One region of the Brevibacterium sp. SIMBA_078 genome, then DNA from elsewhere that is predicted to be linked to it. Evidence: riboswitches for the same ligand, from Rfam matches in the RefSeq annotation. Region 1 holds a riboswitch; each other region holds the start of a gene.
What was found. Region 1 has a riboswitch for thiamine pyrophosphate ahead of SB749_RS00510 (hydroxyethylthiazole kinase). Riboswitches for the same ligand answer to the same signal wherever they lie in the genome.

Region 1 (4,191 bases):
TCGGCCGCCGCCTTCGGATCGTCAGCCATGCAGATCGCCGAGACCACGCAGATCCCGATCAGTCCACGTCCCTGCAGGTCAGGGGCACGGTCGGTGTTGATGCCGCCGATCGCGACCGCGGGGATGCCGGCTTCTGCCACCAGTTCGCCGAGGCGGTCCGGTCCGATTCCGTCGGGGGCGTCGGCTTTCGTGGAGGTGTCGTAGACGGGTCCGATGCCGACGAGGTCGACGACTCCGGAGTCGCGAGCGGCGGCGAATTCGTCGCTGTGCGCGGCAGAGAGACCGATGAGCGGTGCCGCACCCAGGGCGGCGCGCACCTCGGCGACGGTGGTGTCAGTTTGGCCGACGTGGATGTGCACGTTCTCGCCTTCGTCGATGAGACGGCGGGCCACTTCGACGCGGTCGTTGAGGACGACGGGGACCGTGCGGTCGGTGTCGCGGGTGGCGGCATCGACGGCGGAGATGACCTGGCGGGTGAGCGAGTAGAAGCCTGCATCGTCGATGTCCTTGTCGCGGACCTGGACGATGCCCACTCCCCCGGCGACGGCGGCCTGCACGGTCTCGGCGACGCTGCGGCCGGCGGCCTCGCATTGCGCGGAGTCGGTGACGAGGTAGAGGCGCGTGTCGATTCCGGCGAAGCGGTCGGTCGCGTCTGCTCGGTCGTTCACGGTCGCGCTGTCGTCGGCCGGGTTGTCAGCGATATGGGCGGAACCGGCGGTCATGCCTGGACGCCTTTGCTGGCGGTTTCATTCGCAGAAGTGAGCGTGTCGAGACTGATTCTCGCCTGTGCGAGTCGACTGCCGTCGACGGTGTGGAGCGCATCGAGGAAGTTCACCGAGTAGCTGCCCGGCCCCTTCGCACCGTCGGCGGCGAGTTCCCCGGCGACCGCGAAGTGGGCGTGGGCGGCGACGACAGCTTCGAATCTCGCCGAGGCGGCCCCACCGAGCGCGGACTGCTCAGCGGCGTTGACCGCTGAGACGTCGGCGTCGGGGTCGGCCAGTCCGGCGCGGGCGGCGGCCAAGTAGCCGACGGTGACGGCGCCGAGTGAGCAGCCGGTGCCGATGACCAGCGGCATGAACTCATGTCCGCCGGAGATGCGGGCGACGTGGTCGGTGCCGTCGATGTGGGCGACGACGGCATCGGTGGGTCCGGAGACGGCGACGATGGCACCGGTTTCCCGGGCCAGTTTCGCGGCGGCGGGAAGGACGGCGTCGACTTCGTCGGTGGAGTCGACTCCGCGTCCACCGAGTCCGACTGCGGCGAGTGCGGCGATCTCGGAGGCGTTGCCGCGGATGGCGGTCGGGTGATCGGCGGCGGCGCGGCGGATGCGGGAGGTGCGGAAGTCGACGGCACCGACGCTCACGGGGTCGAGGACCCAGGGTTTTCCGGCGGCGTTGGCGACGTCGATGGCGGCATCGGCGGCGAGCAGCTGGTGGTTCGAGGCGGTTCCGAAGTTGACGAGAATTCCGCTGGCGATTCCGGCGAACTGTCCGGCATCGGCCTCGTGGTCGAGCATTGCCGGGGAGGCGCCGATGGCCAGGAGCACGTTGGCGCTGAACTGCTGCACGACGGTGTTCGTGATGCACTGGATGAGTGGGTTGCTTGCGCGCAGTCGCGCATTCGCAGAACGCAGGTCGAAGTCAACCATGACGATCCCTTCGCTAGTATGGCCCAGATCAGGTTCGATGGGTGTTCTCTCAGCCTCGTTGTCCTCCGTGCGCAGCGTCTTGGTGCGAACGGATCCTCATGAGGCACCCCATGTCATTGGCTCCGACTGTATCAGCCCGCCCGGACACGGGCGACTTCCACAGTCACAAGGTCAAGTCGGGGAATGAGCGCCGCTCCCCGTTGTGCGCCATGCTGGCCGATAGGTCCCCGTACAAGACTGATTGCACGGACCTCCGTGCTGTGAGATTATCGAAGTGGTAGCAAGGAGTTCACCTCCTAGAGCGCCAAGTCGCAAGCCCACGTCTCAGACGTGGGTTTTTGCGTTGGGCCTCGTGTCAGAGCCGCTGGGTAGAGTTTGCCCATGCTGCTCGCCTATATCGATGAGATCGGTGAACCCGGCCCGTACGTCGCCAAAGACCACCCGAGATTTAACACCAATCCCGTCTTCGGCTATGCAGGCTTCGTCATTCCCGAAAGCTCGGCTCGGAGATTCGGTCAGATCTTTACAGCAGAGAAGCGACGTGTCTTTGCCAGCGAGCTTCGGGGCGTAGAGAACCCGGGCCGCTGGGAGCGAAAGGGCTCAGATATCTTCACCCCAGACGCTTGGCGAAGATACGGTGAGCAGATCCGTGTCTTTCGCGGACTGATCAACAGGCTCGCAGAACTGAGCGGACACGTCTTCTTCGATGCCGAACAGAAGGAGGTCGGCACCAGGAAGCAAGTGCGGCTCTCCGATGAGCAGCGCTATGCGAGAGTCGGTCAATCGTCTCTGTCGTCACGCGGACAATTGCGGCGAGAATCTACTGATGCTAATGGACCAGATCAATGAGAAGCAACGGGCTGCAAGAGTAGCGTCGATATACGCACACATATTCTCGCGTGCCCAAGAATTCAGGGAAATGAATGCTGCCATTGAGCCGCCCATGCACATCGACAGTGCTCTCAGCTCCAATATTCAGTTTGCCGATTGGATAGCAGCATCTGTCAGCCGAGCCATCGACTACCAACTCGAACGCGGATCAAGGTACGACTGGGTACCTCAGGCCCTCGGCAGCCACATGCACCATCGCATCACACACGAATCCAAGCTTCGTCTCTGGCAGAGTTCGCTGGGCGATCTGAACAACTTCGACGTATTCAAAGCCGAGAGGCCTTACCTGGACCGACTTCAAAATGGATCCATGAGCCCCGAAGATCTCGCAAAACTTGAGAGGATCAAGCACGCATCCATGAAGCGTCGCTGACGCTCCGCAGAACGAGCTACTGGAACCGCGACGTGTTCAAGTGCTCCACGTAAGCACTCGAGAAGCTCGCGAGCGGGCTGCTCAAATCCGAGATGGCCATCTGTACGGAGCCATTTCGGAGCTGAGCGACCCGCTCGGCGGAATTCCGAGGGCGGGCTTCCCGCTACCCGCGCCCGACGTACCTCTGACCGCGGCGGCTGAGCGCATCGACGACGACTGCGGTGAGCAGCACGAGTGCCGTGATGATCTGCTGTGCATCGGAGTTGAAGCCGATGAGGTAGAGACCGTTGTTGATCGCACCGACGACCAGAGCACCGAGCACGGCTGCCCAAGCAGTTCCGCGACCGCCGAACAGCGAGGTACCGCCGATGACGGCTGCAGCGATCGCATTGAGCAGGTCCTGCGTGCTCACCAGCGTCGATCCCGCATTCGTCGTCACACCGGTCTTGATGAAACCGAACAGTGCGGCCAGCACTCCGGCGGCCATGAACACGCTGATGCGCACCCAGGTCACGCGGATGCCAGCGCGCCGGGCGGCTTCGACCTTGCCGCCGACGGCGTAGATCGACCGGCCATAGCGGGTCTTGCGCAGCACGAGATCGATGATGATCGCGATGACGATCATGAGGAAGAACGGCATCGCCAGACCGAAGTCCTGATTGACGAGGATGAGGAACCCGAACACGATCGCGGCCAGCAGCACGATCCGCACGATCACAGAGGTCCAGCTCGGAGCGCTGAGACCCTCCCGGTGGCGGCGCAGCTTCGAATAGATGATGCCGCCGCCGAAGCCGATGATCGCGACGGCGCCGAAGATATAGGCCCAGATCGCCGGGAAGTAGAAGCTCGCGAAGTCGAAGGCGAAGGTGTCCGACATCGACAGGTTCTTCTGCGTGCCGAGAGTCGTGAGGGTCAGACCGGTGAACGCGAGCAGACCGGCCAAGGTGACGACGAACGCCGGGATGCCGACGACGGCGAAGAACCAACCTTGAATCGCGCCGACGACCAGGCCGAGCAGCAGCATGATGATCAGTGCCAGGGCCGGCGGCACACCTTGTCTCACCACCAGAACTCCGAGCAGCGAGGCGGCCAGACCTCCCAACTGCGCCAGAGACAGATCGATCTCGCCGAGGAGCAGGATGAGGTTGATGCCGAGAGCCAGGATCGCGAGGAACGCGACCTGAGTGGAGAGGTTGACGAGGTTGGCCGGAGAGATGAAGTTCGAGTCGGCCGACTGGAACACGATGACGATGACGATGAGAGCGAGGATGACCGGGAA
Region 2 (4,191 bases), on a different contig from region 1:
GCGCCGCCAGCTGCTTCGACGGCCAGGCGAACGGCCGGGGTCGTTTGGCTCCTTCTCGCAGGGCCGCCTCGGCGAGGACCTGCCCGGAGAATTCGGGCAGCAGGCCCGCCAAGGTCAGGGCCGTGGTCGATTTGCCCGCCCCGTTCGCACCGACGATTCCGAGCGCCTGACCAGCGCGCAGACTCAGGTCCAGGTCGGTCGCAGCGGGGGTGGCCATGCGCGGTCGGGCAACGCTGAGCCGATCTGTGCGCAGCAGAACCTCGCCGAGGCGGCCCGACGTTCCGCCGATTCCTGCGGTTCCGCCTCGGCGCGGGGCGGGGGAGTGCTGCGGCATCCAGATTCCGCAGTTGACGAGTGTTTCGGTCAGGTCGGGATCGGAGAAGACCTGCGCGGGCGGACCTTGGGCTGCGATGCCTTCGCGGCCGAGCACGATGACCCGGTCGACGTGATCGATCCACAGTTCGACCCGGTGCTCGACGACGAGCATTGTCGCCGCGGTCGCGGCCTGCACGGTGAGCACGGCATCGCGGACCTCGGTCGCCGAGGCGGGATCGATATTGGCCGTCGGCTCGTCGAGGACGATGACCTCGGGGGCCATCGCGTGGACCCCGGCCAGAGCCAGCCGCTGCTTCTGCCCACCGGACAGCGCAGCACTCGGATGCTCCGGCGGCAGATCGAGCCCCAACGCCTGCAGAGATCTGGGCACCTGAGCCTCGATTGCCTCGGCCGGGAATCCGAGGTTCTCCATCCCGAACGCCACGTCATCACCGATGCGGGAGAAGATCACCTGCGAATCGGGATCTTGGAGGACCAGCCCGGTGCTGTCTCGGCGAGGGTTCGGTTCCTCACCGCCGACGAGGAGTTCACCGGTGGCCTCACCCGATTCCTCGGGCAGGACGCCGGCGACGGCGTGGAGGAACGTCGATTTGCCGGCCCCGGAGGCACCGAGCAGCAGCACTTTCTCACCGGCGGCGATCTGCAGATCGAGTGGACCGACCGCAGGCACGTCACGGTCGGTGTGCGTCCACGAGAAGCCGGAAGCCGTGATCGGCAGTGCCATCAGCGCAGACGGCCGGAAGCGAAGGAGCTGAGCGCTCCGGTGGCCGCGATCGCCCGGTAGGCGAACCAAGCGCCGATTCCGGAGATGCCGAGACCGGAGACGATCGCGCAGACGGCGTAGATCGCCTGGAAGCCGAACTGCCATTCCGCGTTGTACATGATGTTCTCGCTCACGGCCATGAACGCCGCGGCCAGCATCCCCGAGGCCGCGGTGACCCACAGGGTGAAGCGCTTGTAGCCGAAGGCGGCGAAGACGAGTTCGGCACCGAGGCCCTGCAGGAGACCCGAGAGCAGAACTGTCGCTCCGAAGTGGGAGCCGAGGACGGCTTCGACGATGGCGGCGATGAGTTCGCACAGGAGCGCGGCACCGGGTTTGCGGATGATCGCCCCGGCCAGCGGGCCAGCAAGGACCCAGAGTCCTGCGATGAGACCGATCGACGGCGGGAATGCCTGGAAGGCGAGTTCGAGGACCTTCCAGCTCAGCGCCAACACCCAGAACACGAGCCCCACGGCAATGCCGAGAACGGCGGTGGTGACATAGTCGACCACCCGCCACTGTTTGGATTTCGGCGCCGCGGTGAGGGCGCGTGAAGAGGTGGGGGTGGTGTTCGGCGTGGTGGTATTCGGCATCGTGCCTCCTCATTTCAAGGAGGGGTGAAGAGTCTCGACTTCCTTCGGCGGTGCTAACCACATCAGGTTCGAGGGTCTGCAGCTTCTTCTGCACTCTCAGCGCCCCTGACGGCGCTCCCCTGTCGTAGCCACCACTGTACAACAGGGGAGCGACGCGGAGGCTGGGATCGGAAACGACGCGGAGTCCGGGGTCGGTCATCGAGGATTCACTTCCCGTTTCCCTTCCCGTCGACGGTCCTCGAACGACCGGACACTACTGGTCAGTAGGAATAGGCGGGTGAATACGCATCGACTGAAGAGACCGCTCAGTGCCCTGTCCGCCGCTACCCTGCTCGCCGCTCTGGTGGCGGCCCCGGTGCCCGTGCGTGCCGAACCATCTCTCGGTTCCGGAGGGTCGACCGCGACCCAGGGCACGAATGCCGACACTGCTCAGACTCCCAGCCCGGACCGGACGGATTCGCCCGCCGAGGCGGATGCGGGAAGCGAAGCGATCACCGATGCGGTGCTGCAGGTCGGCGCCGACCCCACTGCGCGCAACCTCTCGTGGATGAGTGAGAGCTCCGGTGGGGGAGAGGTCCGGTGGGCGCCGGCCAGTGAGGTCGACGGCGGAAAGCTCCCCGCCGATGCTGACAGGGCTGTGACCACGGACTCCGGCCTTGCCACCGACCTCAAGCGTCACTTCAACCATGCGAACATGACCGACCTCGAGCCCGACACCGAATACGCCTACCAGGTCGGCAACGAAGAGGACGGATTCACCGAGGTGCAGCAGTTCACCACAGGATCGTCCGGAGGAGACGACGAATTCCTCGTCTTCGGCGACCCCCAGGTCGGCGCCGGAGGCGGAGACCCCGACGACGCCGCCGGTTGGGACCGGACCCTGAGTTCGGCCGTGGCCACCGCCGACGACCCGAGCTTCTTCTACTCGCTGGGAGACCAGGTCAACTCCGCCGGCAACCAGGAGCAGTACGCACAGTACCTGGCACCGGAAGCCACCCGGACGATCCCGCAGGCGACGACGATCGGCAACCACGATGTGTCATCGAAAGCCTACGAACAGCACTTCAACCGACCCAATGTCAGCCAGGACCACGGCGGTGGCGGCGTCATCACCTCCGGCGGCGACTACTGGTTCATCGAGGACGGAGTCCTGTTCCTCAACATCAATTCGAACAGTTCGGACATGGACGCCCACGCCGATTTCATCGACGAAGTCGTCGCCGAGCACGGTGACCAGGCACGCTGGACGGTTCTCGGATTCCACCACTCGATCTATTCGACGGCCACGCACTGGGATGACCTCGATGTGAAGCGGCTGCGGAAGGAGATCCCTCCGGTCGCGGCCCGCAATGACATCGACCTCGTCGTCTCCGGCCACGACCACATCTACAACCGCACCTTCCTCATGGACGGCGAAGGCAAGCCCGTTGAGGGCTCCGAAGCGGGAGCCGAGGAGGAGAAGGAAGACGGGCAGACGCTCTACCTCACGCTGACCTCGTCATCGGGGTCGAAGTTCTATGGCTACGTTCCCGGCCTCGACTGGGAAGGCAAGAGCGTCCACAACGACGTGCCCGCCTTCACCCGGGTTCGAGTCAGCGACGAAGCGCTGCGAGCGACGACCTATGAGGTGCCGGCAGGCGGAGCGCCGGCCGATGGTGAACGCGCGGAAGCGCAGGCCGCAGCCGAGCAGATCGACGATGTCGAACTCAGGCGCGCCGAGGCGGAAGATCCAGCCCCGGATGACGACGCCGGTGCAGACGCGGATGGCGGGGCTGGAACAGAAGCCGACGCCGAGGCGGATGGTTCGGACGCCGAATCAGACGCCGGTGCGGGGGTCGGGGCTGAAGCGGATGGTTCCGATGCCGGACCAGAGGCCGGCGCCGGAGTCGATGCAGATGGCGCGGGAGAAGACGCAGACGCCGGCGCGGCGGGAGCCGAAGCCGACGGTTCGGAGAGCGATTCGGACGGTTCGGACGAAGGTGCGGAAACTGCCGGCACCGCCGACTCCGGCGCCGAGGCAGATGCGACCGAGGCGAACGCCGCAGGAACGGATGATGATTCGGACTCCTCTGGGACCGCCTCGGCGGGTGGGGACGGAGACCTGCCCCGCACCGGCGGTGGGCTTGCACTGCCCTTGGCCGTCGGGGCGGGGGCGCTGGCACTCGGCGCGACGCTCCTCGTTGTGAGCCGTCGCCGCCGAGATGCCGGGCTCAGCTGATCAGCACAGCCTTCCTGATCAGCACGGCGCCGCCGATCAGCTCGGCACCACCATGACCGGACCTTCGGCGTGGTTGAGGACCCCGCGCGAGACGGATCCCAGCAGAGCGCTGCGGATCCGTCCGCGCCCGCGGGTGCCCAGCACCGTCAGCTGTGCGCGCGAGCTGATCTCGACGAGGGTCTCCGTGGGATCGCCGACCGGCACCGAGGTGGTCACCGTCAGATCCGGGAACTGCTCGGACAGGGTTGCGGCTTCCTTCTCCAGACCTTCGGTCAGCTGTTTCT
Region 3 (4,191 bases), 1.5 Mb from region 1:
GTCGAGGACTTCAAGGGCAAGACGATCTCGACCGGATCGCCGAAGTCCGGCACCGAGGTCATCGCGAACCGTCTCATCGAATCCGCCGGGCTCAAGGACGGGGACGTGACCAAACAGCGCCTCGACCTGTCGAAGACCGTCGACGGGATGAAGGACGGAACCATCGACGGCATGGTGTGGTCCGGCGGACTGCCCACGGCAGGCGTCACCGATCTCTTCACTTCGAACGGCAAGGACGTCGAGATCCTCGACATCTCCGACCTCGAAGGGAAGATGAAGGAGATCAACCCCGTCTACGAGGTGGCCGAGATCCCCGGTGACACGTACAAGGGCGTTGACACGGTGAAGACGATCGTCACCCCGAACGTGCTCATGGTCCGCAACGACATGGACGAAGGCACGGCCTGTGCTCTGACGAAGCTCCTCTTCGACAAGAAGGACGATCTGGTCAAGGTGCATGCTGCGGCGAAGGAGATCAACCTCGACACCGCCGAGCCGCCGGAGCCGATCAAGCTGCACCCGGGTTCGCAGAAGGCACTGGACGAACTGAACAAGTAGGAGGTTGGGCTGGCCGGCCCCGTTGAATCAAGGGTTGGCGCGTCTGTCGACTCGTGCACAGTTCGATCGACGCGCCACGCCTTGAACGACGGTCAGTCTGCTTTGAGCCCGACGGTCGGATCGGGCAGGTAGACCTCGCCTCCCGATGGGAGGAACTCGCGGCTCTTCTGCCGCATTCCGGCCAGGGCTTCCTGCGCCTCGGCGCTGCCGTAGGTGTCGCGGATGTCCTGGGAGATGCGCATCGAGCAGAACTTCGGACCGCACATCGAACAGAAGTGCGCGGTCTTCGCCGGTTCGGCCGGGAGCGTCTCGTCGTGGAACGCCTCGGCGGTCTCCGGATCGAGACCGAGGGCGAACTGGTCACGCCACCGGAATTCGAACCGAGCCTTCGACAGTGCATCATCACGGACTGTCGCACCGGGGTGGCCCTTCGCGATATCGGCGGCATGCGCGGCGATCTTGTACGTGATCACTCCAGTCTTGACGTCGTCGCGGTCGGGCAGACCGAGATGCTCCTTCGGGGTGACGTAGCAGAGCATCGCCGTGCCGTAGCGGGCGATCTCCGTCGCCCCGATCGCCGAGGTGATGTGGTCGTATCCGGGCGCGATGTCCGTGACCAGCGGACCCAAGGTGTAGAACGGCGCACCGTGGCAGAGCTCCTGCTGACGTTCGACGTTCTCCCGCACGAGGTGGAGCGGAATGTGCCCGGGCCCTTCGACCATCACCTGGACGTCGTGGGCCCACGCGCGTTCGGTGAGTTCGGCGAGAGTGTCGAGCTCGGCGAACTGGGCGGCATCGTTGGCATCGGCGATAGAACCCGGCCGCAGTCCGTCGCCGAGTGAGAAAGCGACATCATAGCGAGCGAAGATCTCACAGAGTTCATCGAAGTGGGTGTAGAGGAAGTTCTCCTCGTGGTGGGCAAGGCACCAGCCGGCCATGATGGACCCGCCGCGCGAGACCATCCCGGTGACCCGGTCGGCCGTGAGCGGAACGTAGCGCAGCAGCACACCGGCGTGCACGGTCATGTAGTCGACACCCTGCTCGCACTGCTCGATGACTGTGTCGCGATAGACCTCCCAGGTCAGCGCGTTCGCATCGCCGTCGACCTTCTCCAGCGCCTGATAGATCGGGACGGTGCCGATGGGGATCGGCGAATTGCGGATGATCCACTCCCGGGTGGTGTGGATGTCATTGCCGGTCGACAGATCCATGAGGGTGTCGGCACCCCACTTCGCGGCCCATCGCAGCTTCTGCACCTCCTCGGCGATGGAGCTGGTGACCGCGGAATTGCCGATGTTCGCGTTGATCTTGACGAGGAACGCTTTGCCGATGATCATCGGCTCTGATTCGGGGTGGTTGATGTTGTTCGGGATGATCGCGCGACCGGCGGCGAGCTCGGCACGGACGAGTTCGACATCGCACTGTTCGCGGAGCGCGACGAACCGCATCTCCGGGGTGATGATGCCCTGCCTTGCGTAGTGCATCTGGGTCACCGTGCGGCCGGACTTGGCCCGACGGGGGACCGGTTTGCGTCCCTTCCACTGCTGCGACGGGGCACCTCGGCGGACGGCGGCACGACCGTCGTCGGCGATGCGGTGGCCGCGGGCGTCGTAGGTCTCAGTGTCGAGGCGGTTCTCGATCCACGGGAACCGCAGAGCGGGCAGTCCCTCTTCCGGGAGACTGCCCGGTCCGACGGTGCGGTAGACGTCGACGGGATCGTTCGCCCGGCCGTTCGAGTCCTCGAGTTCGATGCGGGTCACGGGAACGCGGATGCCGTGTTCCTCGTCATCAACCCATGCCGGCGAATGCGTCGGATACTGCTCGAGGGTGAATTCGTCGTGCGAAGGTGCGGAGGCCGAAGTCGTGGCAGGGGCAGGGGTTTCCGGGGTGAATGCAGTCATCTGCAGTCCTCACTTCCTACGCCGGTATCAACCGGATCAGGTTCTACGGTCTCGGACGATCCAGTCCGATCTCAGCCCTTGCAGCGGGCTCCCGTGGGGTCGTGCAATTCGTATCACGACTGACGCAGTGAGGACAACTGCACTTTCGGCGGAATCGAGTCCCGCCGGAAATGCGGCGCGGCGGTCAGCTGCCCTGGAGGAACGCCTTCGCGGCCGCGCCGAGAGCGGCGACGTCAGAGACCGCGACCATTTCGCGTGCCGAGTGCATCGAGTACAGGGCAGGACCGACGTCGACGGTGGTCATTCCCAGACGGGTCGCGGTCAGCGGTCCGATCGTCGACCCGCAGGGCATCGCATTGTTAGAGACGAAATCCTGGTATTCGACTCCGGCGGCCGCGCACGCCTGCGACCACACCGCGGTGCCGACCGCATCCGTGGCGTAGCGCTGCTGAGCATTGAGCTTGAGCAGGGGACCGCCGCCGAGGCGGGGGCGGACATGCGGATCGTGCCGTTCCGGATAGTTCGGATGGGCAGCATGCCCGGCATCGGAGGAGACGCACACCGAGGTGGCCATCGACGCGAGATAATCGCTGCGCGTCGACTGCGGCAGCAAGGAGGCGACGATGCGCTCGGTGACATCGGCGAGGAACGGACCGCACGCGCCCGAGCGCGAATTCGACCCGATCTCCTCATGATCGAACGCCGCGAACAGGGGGATGCCGTCGAGCCCGTCGGCATCGAGCTGGGTGAGAGCGGTGACGCCGGCGTGCACGGACAGAAGGTTGTCCAGCCTCGGCGAGGCGAAGAACTCCTCGGCGGCACCGAAGAGGGCCGGCTCCTGAACGGGAATGGTGTAGACATCGTGGCCGACGACGGACTCGGCATCGACCCCGGCCGACTCTGCGAGCAGTTCGATGATGTCTGCCTCGGCGAGGTCGGCCAGACCGATGACGGGAGTGGTGTGACGCTGCTTGTCCAGGGTCAGACCCTCGTTGACCTGCCGGTCGAGGTGGATCGCGAGCTGCGGGATGCGAGCGATCGGCCCGGTGCGGGCGAGTACGATGCTGCCGTCGGCGAGGCTGAGTCGACCCGCGAATGCGAGCTCACGGTCGAGCCACGAATTCAGCAGCGGCCCGCCGTAGATCTCCACCCCGACCTGGCGGGTGCCTTCGGCGGTGAACTCACCGCCGGGTTTGAGTTTGAACGCCGGGGAGTCGGTGTGGGAACCGAACACACGGAACCGGGGAGCCGCCTCGGTGACCGTGGGATTCATCCATGCGATGAGCGCGCCGTCGCGGATGACGTAGTGTCCGGTCCCTGGCGTCAGCGCCCAGGGGACGGACTCGTCGAGGCGGGAGAAACCGGCCCCTTCCAGGCGTTTCGCTGCCGTGTCCACCGCGTGGTACGAGCTGGGAGATGCGCTGACGAAGTCGCCGAGGTCGGCCGCTGTCGTCGCGGCCGCATCCGGTCTCGGGAGTGATTCATTCATTTCCCCAGCCTATCGTTTGCGGTAGTTTGGAGGTGAAGAAGATCAGGTCTCAGGCGACGGGTTGCCACCGCGTCCGAGAATCAGGCGGGGGCAGCGACCCTGCGACCGCACCAGCGACGGCAAGGAGTGTTCGACGTGAACCAGTTCGTGACGGAGTGGAACACCTGGCGCGACTCACGGAACTCAGCCCTTGCGAAACCGTTCGGCTGGCTCAGTGTCGTCGGACTTCACTGGCTCGACGCC
Region 4 (4,191 bases), on a different contig from region 1:
CGGAGTCGCCGTGGGCATCGGCATCGCCCTGGCCATCACCGGCAGCGCCGAGCTCGTCCGCCGATTGCGCCGGCGCGGCAGAGGACGCGCACGTCACCGGTTCACCAAATTCCAAGACCGAGATGTCACGATGGCAGGGATGTCTCAAACATATGTGTGGTACGTCAGCTACGGATCGAACATGGCTCGCGATCGGCTCTCCTGCTATCTGCAGGGCGGGCGACCGCCCGGGGCGATGGTGACCTACCCCGGTGCCAGGGACGGAACACTGCCCCGCGCCGAGGCAGGGATCGAACTGCCCGGAACGATCTACTTCGCCGGCGAGTCCAAGGTGTGGGGCGGCGGCATGGCCTTCTACGATCATTCCGTCCCGGGGCCGACCCCCGCCAAGGCCTACCTCATCACCGCCGAACAGTTCGCCGATGTGGCGGCACAGGAGATGCACCGCCCACCCGAACCGGACAGTCCGGTGGAACGCCTCGTCTTCGACCTGCCGACAGGAAGCTCCCATTCGCTGGGTCCGGGCGGGTACGAGACGCTGCTCGTCCTCGATGATGTCGACGGCGTCCCCATGGTCACGTTCACCGCCGCGCACGGTTCGTCCGACGTCGAACACACTCAGCCGCAGGAGCCGTATCTGGCGATGCTGCGCACGGGCACAGCCGAAGTCAGAGCCGCTTCTGGGCTTCCCCTGCCCGCAGCTGCACAAGCGTGAGGTCGAGCAGCGGAGTCGCCACTCCCAGTTCCTCCGCCTTGAGCGACAGGTCGCCGAGGATGTGCTCCGTTTCGCTCGGCAGCCCTGCCGTCACATCCCGGTAGAGAGATGAGGTGAAGGCCGAACCATCCTCGGTGAGCATCTTGATTGTCATGGTGTGGGAGGCTTCCGACACCGAGTGTCCGGCCGCAGCCGCCACGGCTTCGAGCTCATCGACGATGGCATGCACGTGCGACCTGCCGCCGGCTTCCATGATCGCTCCGACCGGGGCGCGGAACAGGCAGGTGACGACTCCCGCCGCGGCGATGAAGATCCATTTCTCCCACAGCCCATCGATGATGCCGTCGACGGTCTGCAGTTTGAAACCGGGGACATCGAGCGCTTCGGAGATGCGTGTGGGCATTTCAGCGCCGTGGAGATCTCCGATAGTCATCACGGCCATGTCGGTGAGCTGGACGACAGCTCCGTCCCTGATTGTGCCGACGATCTTGACGAACCCGCCGAGCACCTGTCCGGGGTATCTGCTCTGCAGCTTCTCGATCTGAGCCATGCCGTTGAGGAACGGGATGATCGTCGTCTGTTCGCCGACAGCCGGTCCGATATCGGCGATGACCAAGTCGAGTCCACCCGCTTTGACCGCGACGATGACGAGGTCGAAAGTTCGTGGTGCGGCTGCGAGCTCCTCAGCGGTGATGACATCGACCTGATTCGTCCGATCATCACCGGGTGCAGTGAAGCGCAGTCCCTCCGCGCGGACCGTCTCCGCCCGTGCCTGCCGGAGCAGGAAAGTGACATCACGTCCGGCCTCCTGCAGATAGGTGCCGAACGCTCCGCCGGTGGCCCCCGCCCCGGCGATGAGAATCGACAGGTCGGCACCAGTGCTGATTCCGTCGGATGCGCTGTCAGCTGCTTGGGTCATTCCAACTCCTCCTTGAGCTCCCGCGCGGCCGCAGCGGGATCCTCAGCCGAGGTTATCGCACGGACGACGACGGCACGCCTCGCGCCCGCCTGACGGATCGCGTCCAGCCTCTCCCCGGTCGCAATACCACCGATCGCGAACCACGGTTTGGCCGCCTTGGCGGCGGTGGCGGTCAGCAGAGCCGTCCCCACAGAAGCACGGCCGGGCTTCGTCGGGGTCTCCCAGACCGGCCCGACACAGAAATAGTCGGTCTCCGGGTCCGCCTCGGCGGCGAGCGCCTGCTCGCGGGAATGCGTCGAGCGACCGAGGATGACATCGGGTCCGAGCACGGCCCTGGCCTGAGCACTGGTGAGGTCGCCTTGACCGACGTGGAAGACGTCGGCGTCGGTCAGCAGCGCGACGTCGGCACGGTCATTGACTGAGAAGAGCTTGTCGTGATCGGCGGCGACATCTTTGAGGACCTCCAAGGCCGCGATCTCGGCGCGGGCCTCGAGGCTCTTGTCCCGCAGTTGGATGATGTCGACTCCCCCACGGTAGGCGGCGTCGAGGAACTCGGCGAGGTCGTCCTGACCGGTCCGGGCATCGGTGCACAGGTAGAGCTTCGCCTCCGCCAGTCGGGCCTCTCTCCAGGCTCTTTTCGTCTGCCGCGCTGCGGTGCGCGGTGGCATCTGTGTGGTCATGGTCATAGAGTAGAGGAGTTCGCGGGAGCCTCCCAACGAGGCTGAGAGGGCGTAAGAGCCGACCGTCAGACCTGATGCGGATCATGCCGCCGGAGGGAGAAGCTGTGAGAGTCATTGTCGTCGGCGCCGGGATCATCGGCCTGTCCACGGCCTGGTATCTGCACCGCCTCGGCGCCGAAGTCACCATCATCGATCCTGCGCCCGCCCAGGGTGCGAGCCATGCTGCTGCGGGGATGCTGGCTCCCGCCGCCGAGGTGGTCTGGGGGCAGACTCCCCTGTACCCGCTGATGCGGGCCTCCGCGCAGATGTATCCTCAGTTCTCCGCCGAGGTGGCGAGCGCCGCCGGCAGCGATCTCGGTTTTTCGGATGCCGGCACATTGGTGTGCGCCGGTGACCGAGCTGATCTGCAAGCTCTGCGGGAGCTGCGCGATGCACAATCCCGATCCGGTTTCGCCACCGAGCTCATCACCGGCAGCGCTGCCCGCCGGGTTGAGCCGTCGTTGTCGCCTGCCGTGGCCGGGGCCGTGCACATTCCAGGCGATCACTCGATCGACCCCCGTCGGCTCACTGCCGCATTGCTGACTGTCCTGTCCTCTGATTCAGGTGGCTTCGTTCGCCAGCGCGCGGCCGGACTGGTCAAGGACGGCGATACGACTGTGGGAGTCGAGCTGGGCGACGGCCGCCGGCTGGAGGCCGATCAGGTGGTCATCTGCGCCGGCAGCGCTGTGTCCGCGATCGTCGGTGCCCCACAGCTGCCTCTGCGTGAGGTCTGGGGTGATGTTCTGCGACTGCGCGCCCCCGCCGAGGCGGCTCCGCTGCTGAGCCGAACCATCCGCGGGCTGGTCAACGGTCGCTCCGTCTATTTGGTCCCCCGCCCCGATGGCGAGATCGTGCTCGGTGCCAGTTCGCGTGAGGACGGACTCTCCGGCACTCCGGCCGGGGCGCTCCACCGACTGCTCGCCGACGGGCAGCGATTGGTCCCGGGAATCCTCGACGCGGAGATCACCGATATCACCACCCGTGCCCGACCCGGCTCGCCCGACGATCTGCCGATGATCGGCCGCATCGATCCCGGCTGCATCGTGAGCACAGGGTATTTCCGCCACGGCATCCTCTTGGCCCCGTTCGGTGGCCGGCTCGGCGCCGAGATCACCTTGGGCGTCGATTCCGGCTGGTCCCCCGATGGGGCGCTCGAGTCCGTGTCCCCGCACCGCTTCACCACAGAACACACCACTGCCTACCCGATGAGGAGCATCTCATGACCGACCGCGACCACTCACCGACCATCGTCCTCAATGGCGATCGCCATGAGCTGTCGGGTGCCACCTCGGCGCTCGACCTCGTCGCCGAGGTCACCGGACGGGAACTGAATCCCGATGGGACAGCGGCCGACGGTGGACGATTGGGCATCGCCCTGGCCGTCGACGGTGAAGTCATCCGTCGCGGCACCTGGTCCTCTCTCACCCTTGCCGATGGGCACACCGTCGACATCGTCACCGCTGTGCAGGGAGGCTGAGATGACCTGGACGATCGATAATGTGGAGATGTCGTCTCGCCTCGTGATGGGCACGGGAGGGGCGAGTTCCCTGAGCATCCTCGAAGACGCACTCGTGGCTTCGGGAACCGAGCTGACGACTGTGGCGATGCGCCGTTTCGACGCTGAGTCCCGGGACTCGGTCTTCACCATGCTCCAGCGTCTGGGTATTCGGGTGCTGCCGAACACGGCCGGCTGCTATACGGCCAGGGATGCCGTGCTCACCGCCCGACTGGCTCGAGAGGCTCTGGAGACGAACTGGGTGAAGCTCGAGGTCATCGCCGATGAGGACACCCTGTTGCCGGACCCCATCGAACTCTTCGCCGCAGCCGAGGAACTCGTC

Region 2: another riboswitch for thiamine pyrophosphate. It lies ahead of SB749_RS13035 (ECF transporter S component); the one in region 1 lies ahead of SB749_RS00510 (hydroxyethylthiazole kinase).
Region 3: another riboswitch for thiamine pyrophosphate. It lies ahead of thiC (phosphomethylpyrimidine synthase ThiC); the one in region 1 lies ahead of SB749_RS00510 (hydroxyethylthiazole kinase).
Region 4: another riboswitch for thiamine pyrophosphate. It lies ahead of thiO (glycine oxidase ThiO); the one in region 1 lies ahead of SB749_RS00510 (hydroxyethylthiazole kinase).

The regions. Positions count from the first base shown of each region.
Region 1 covers NZ_JAWRYQ010000001.1:114,295-118,485, forward strand. Annotated here, with positions in the region: gene thiE (thiamine phosphate synthase) at 1-722, opposite strand, end outside; gene SB749_RS00510 (hydroxyethylthiazole kinase) at 719-1,648, opposite strand; TPP riboswitch at 1,636-1,769, opposite strand; gene SB749_RS00515 (DUF3800 domain-containing protein) at 2,030-2,497, shown strand; gene SB749_RS00520 (hypothetical protein) at 2,481-2,912, shown strand; gene SB749_RS00525 (sugar ABC transporter permease) at 3,076-4,191, opposite strand, start outside.
Region 2 covers NZ_JAWRYQ010000003.1:254,559-258,749, reverse strand. Annotated here, with positions in the region: gene SB749_RS13040 (ABC transporter ATP-binding protein) at 1-1,060, opposite strand, end outside; gene SB749_RS13035 (ECF transporter S component) at 1,060-1,689, opposite strand; TPP riboswitch at 1,712-1,820, opposite strand; gene SB749_RS13030 (fibronectin type III domain-containing protein) at 1,967-3,907, shown strand; gene SB749_RS13025 (universal stress protein) at 3,944-4,191, opposite strand, start outside.
Region 3 covers NZ_JAWRYQ010000001.1:1,626,914-1,631,104, forward strand. Annotated here, with positions in the region: gene SB749_RS07185 (TAXI family TRAP transporter solute-binding subunit) at 1-558, shown strand, start outside; gene thiC (phosphomethylpyrimidine synthase ThiC) at 651-2,459, opposite strand; TPP riboswitch at 2,455-2,563, opposite strand; gene SB749_RS07195 (M18 family aminopeptidase) at 2,644-3,948, opposite strand; gene SB749_RS07200 (DUF1684 domain-containing protein) at 4,084-4,191, shown strand, end outside.
Region 4 covers NZ_JAWRYQ010000002.1:435,031-439,221, forward strand. Annotated here, with positions in the region: gene SB749_RS10315 (DedA family protein) at 1-715, shown strand, start outside; gene SB749_RS10320 (ketopantoate reductase family protein) at 669-1,634, opposite strand; gene thiE (thiamine phosphate synthase) at 1,631-2,314, opposite strand; TPP riboswitch at 2,326-2,429, shown strand; gene thiO (glycine oxidase ThiO) at 2,419-3,576, shown strand; gene thiS (sulfur carrier protein ThiS) at 3,573-3,830, shown strand; gene SB749_RS10340 (thiazole synthase) at 3,832-4,191, shown strand, end outside.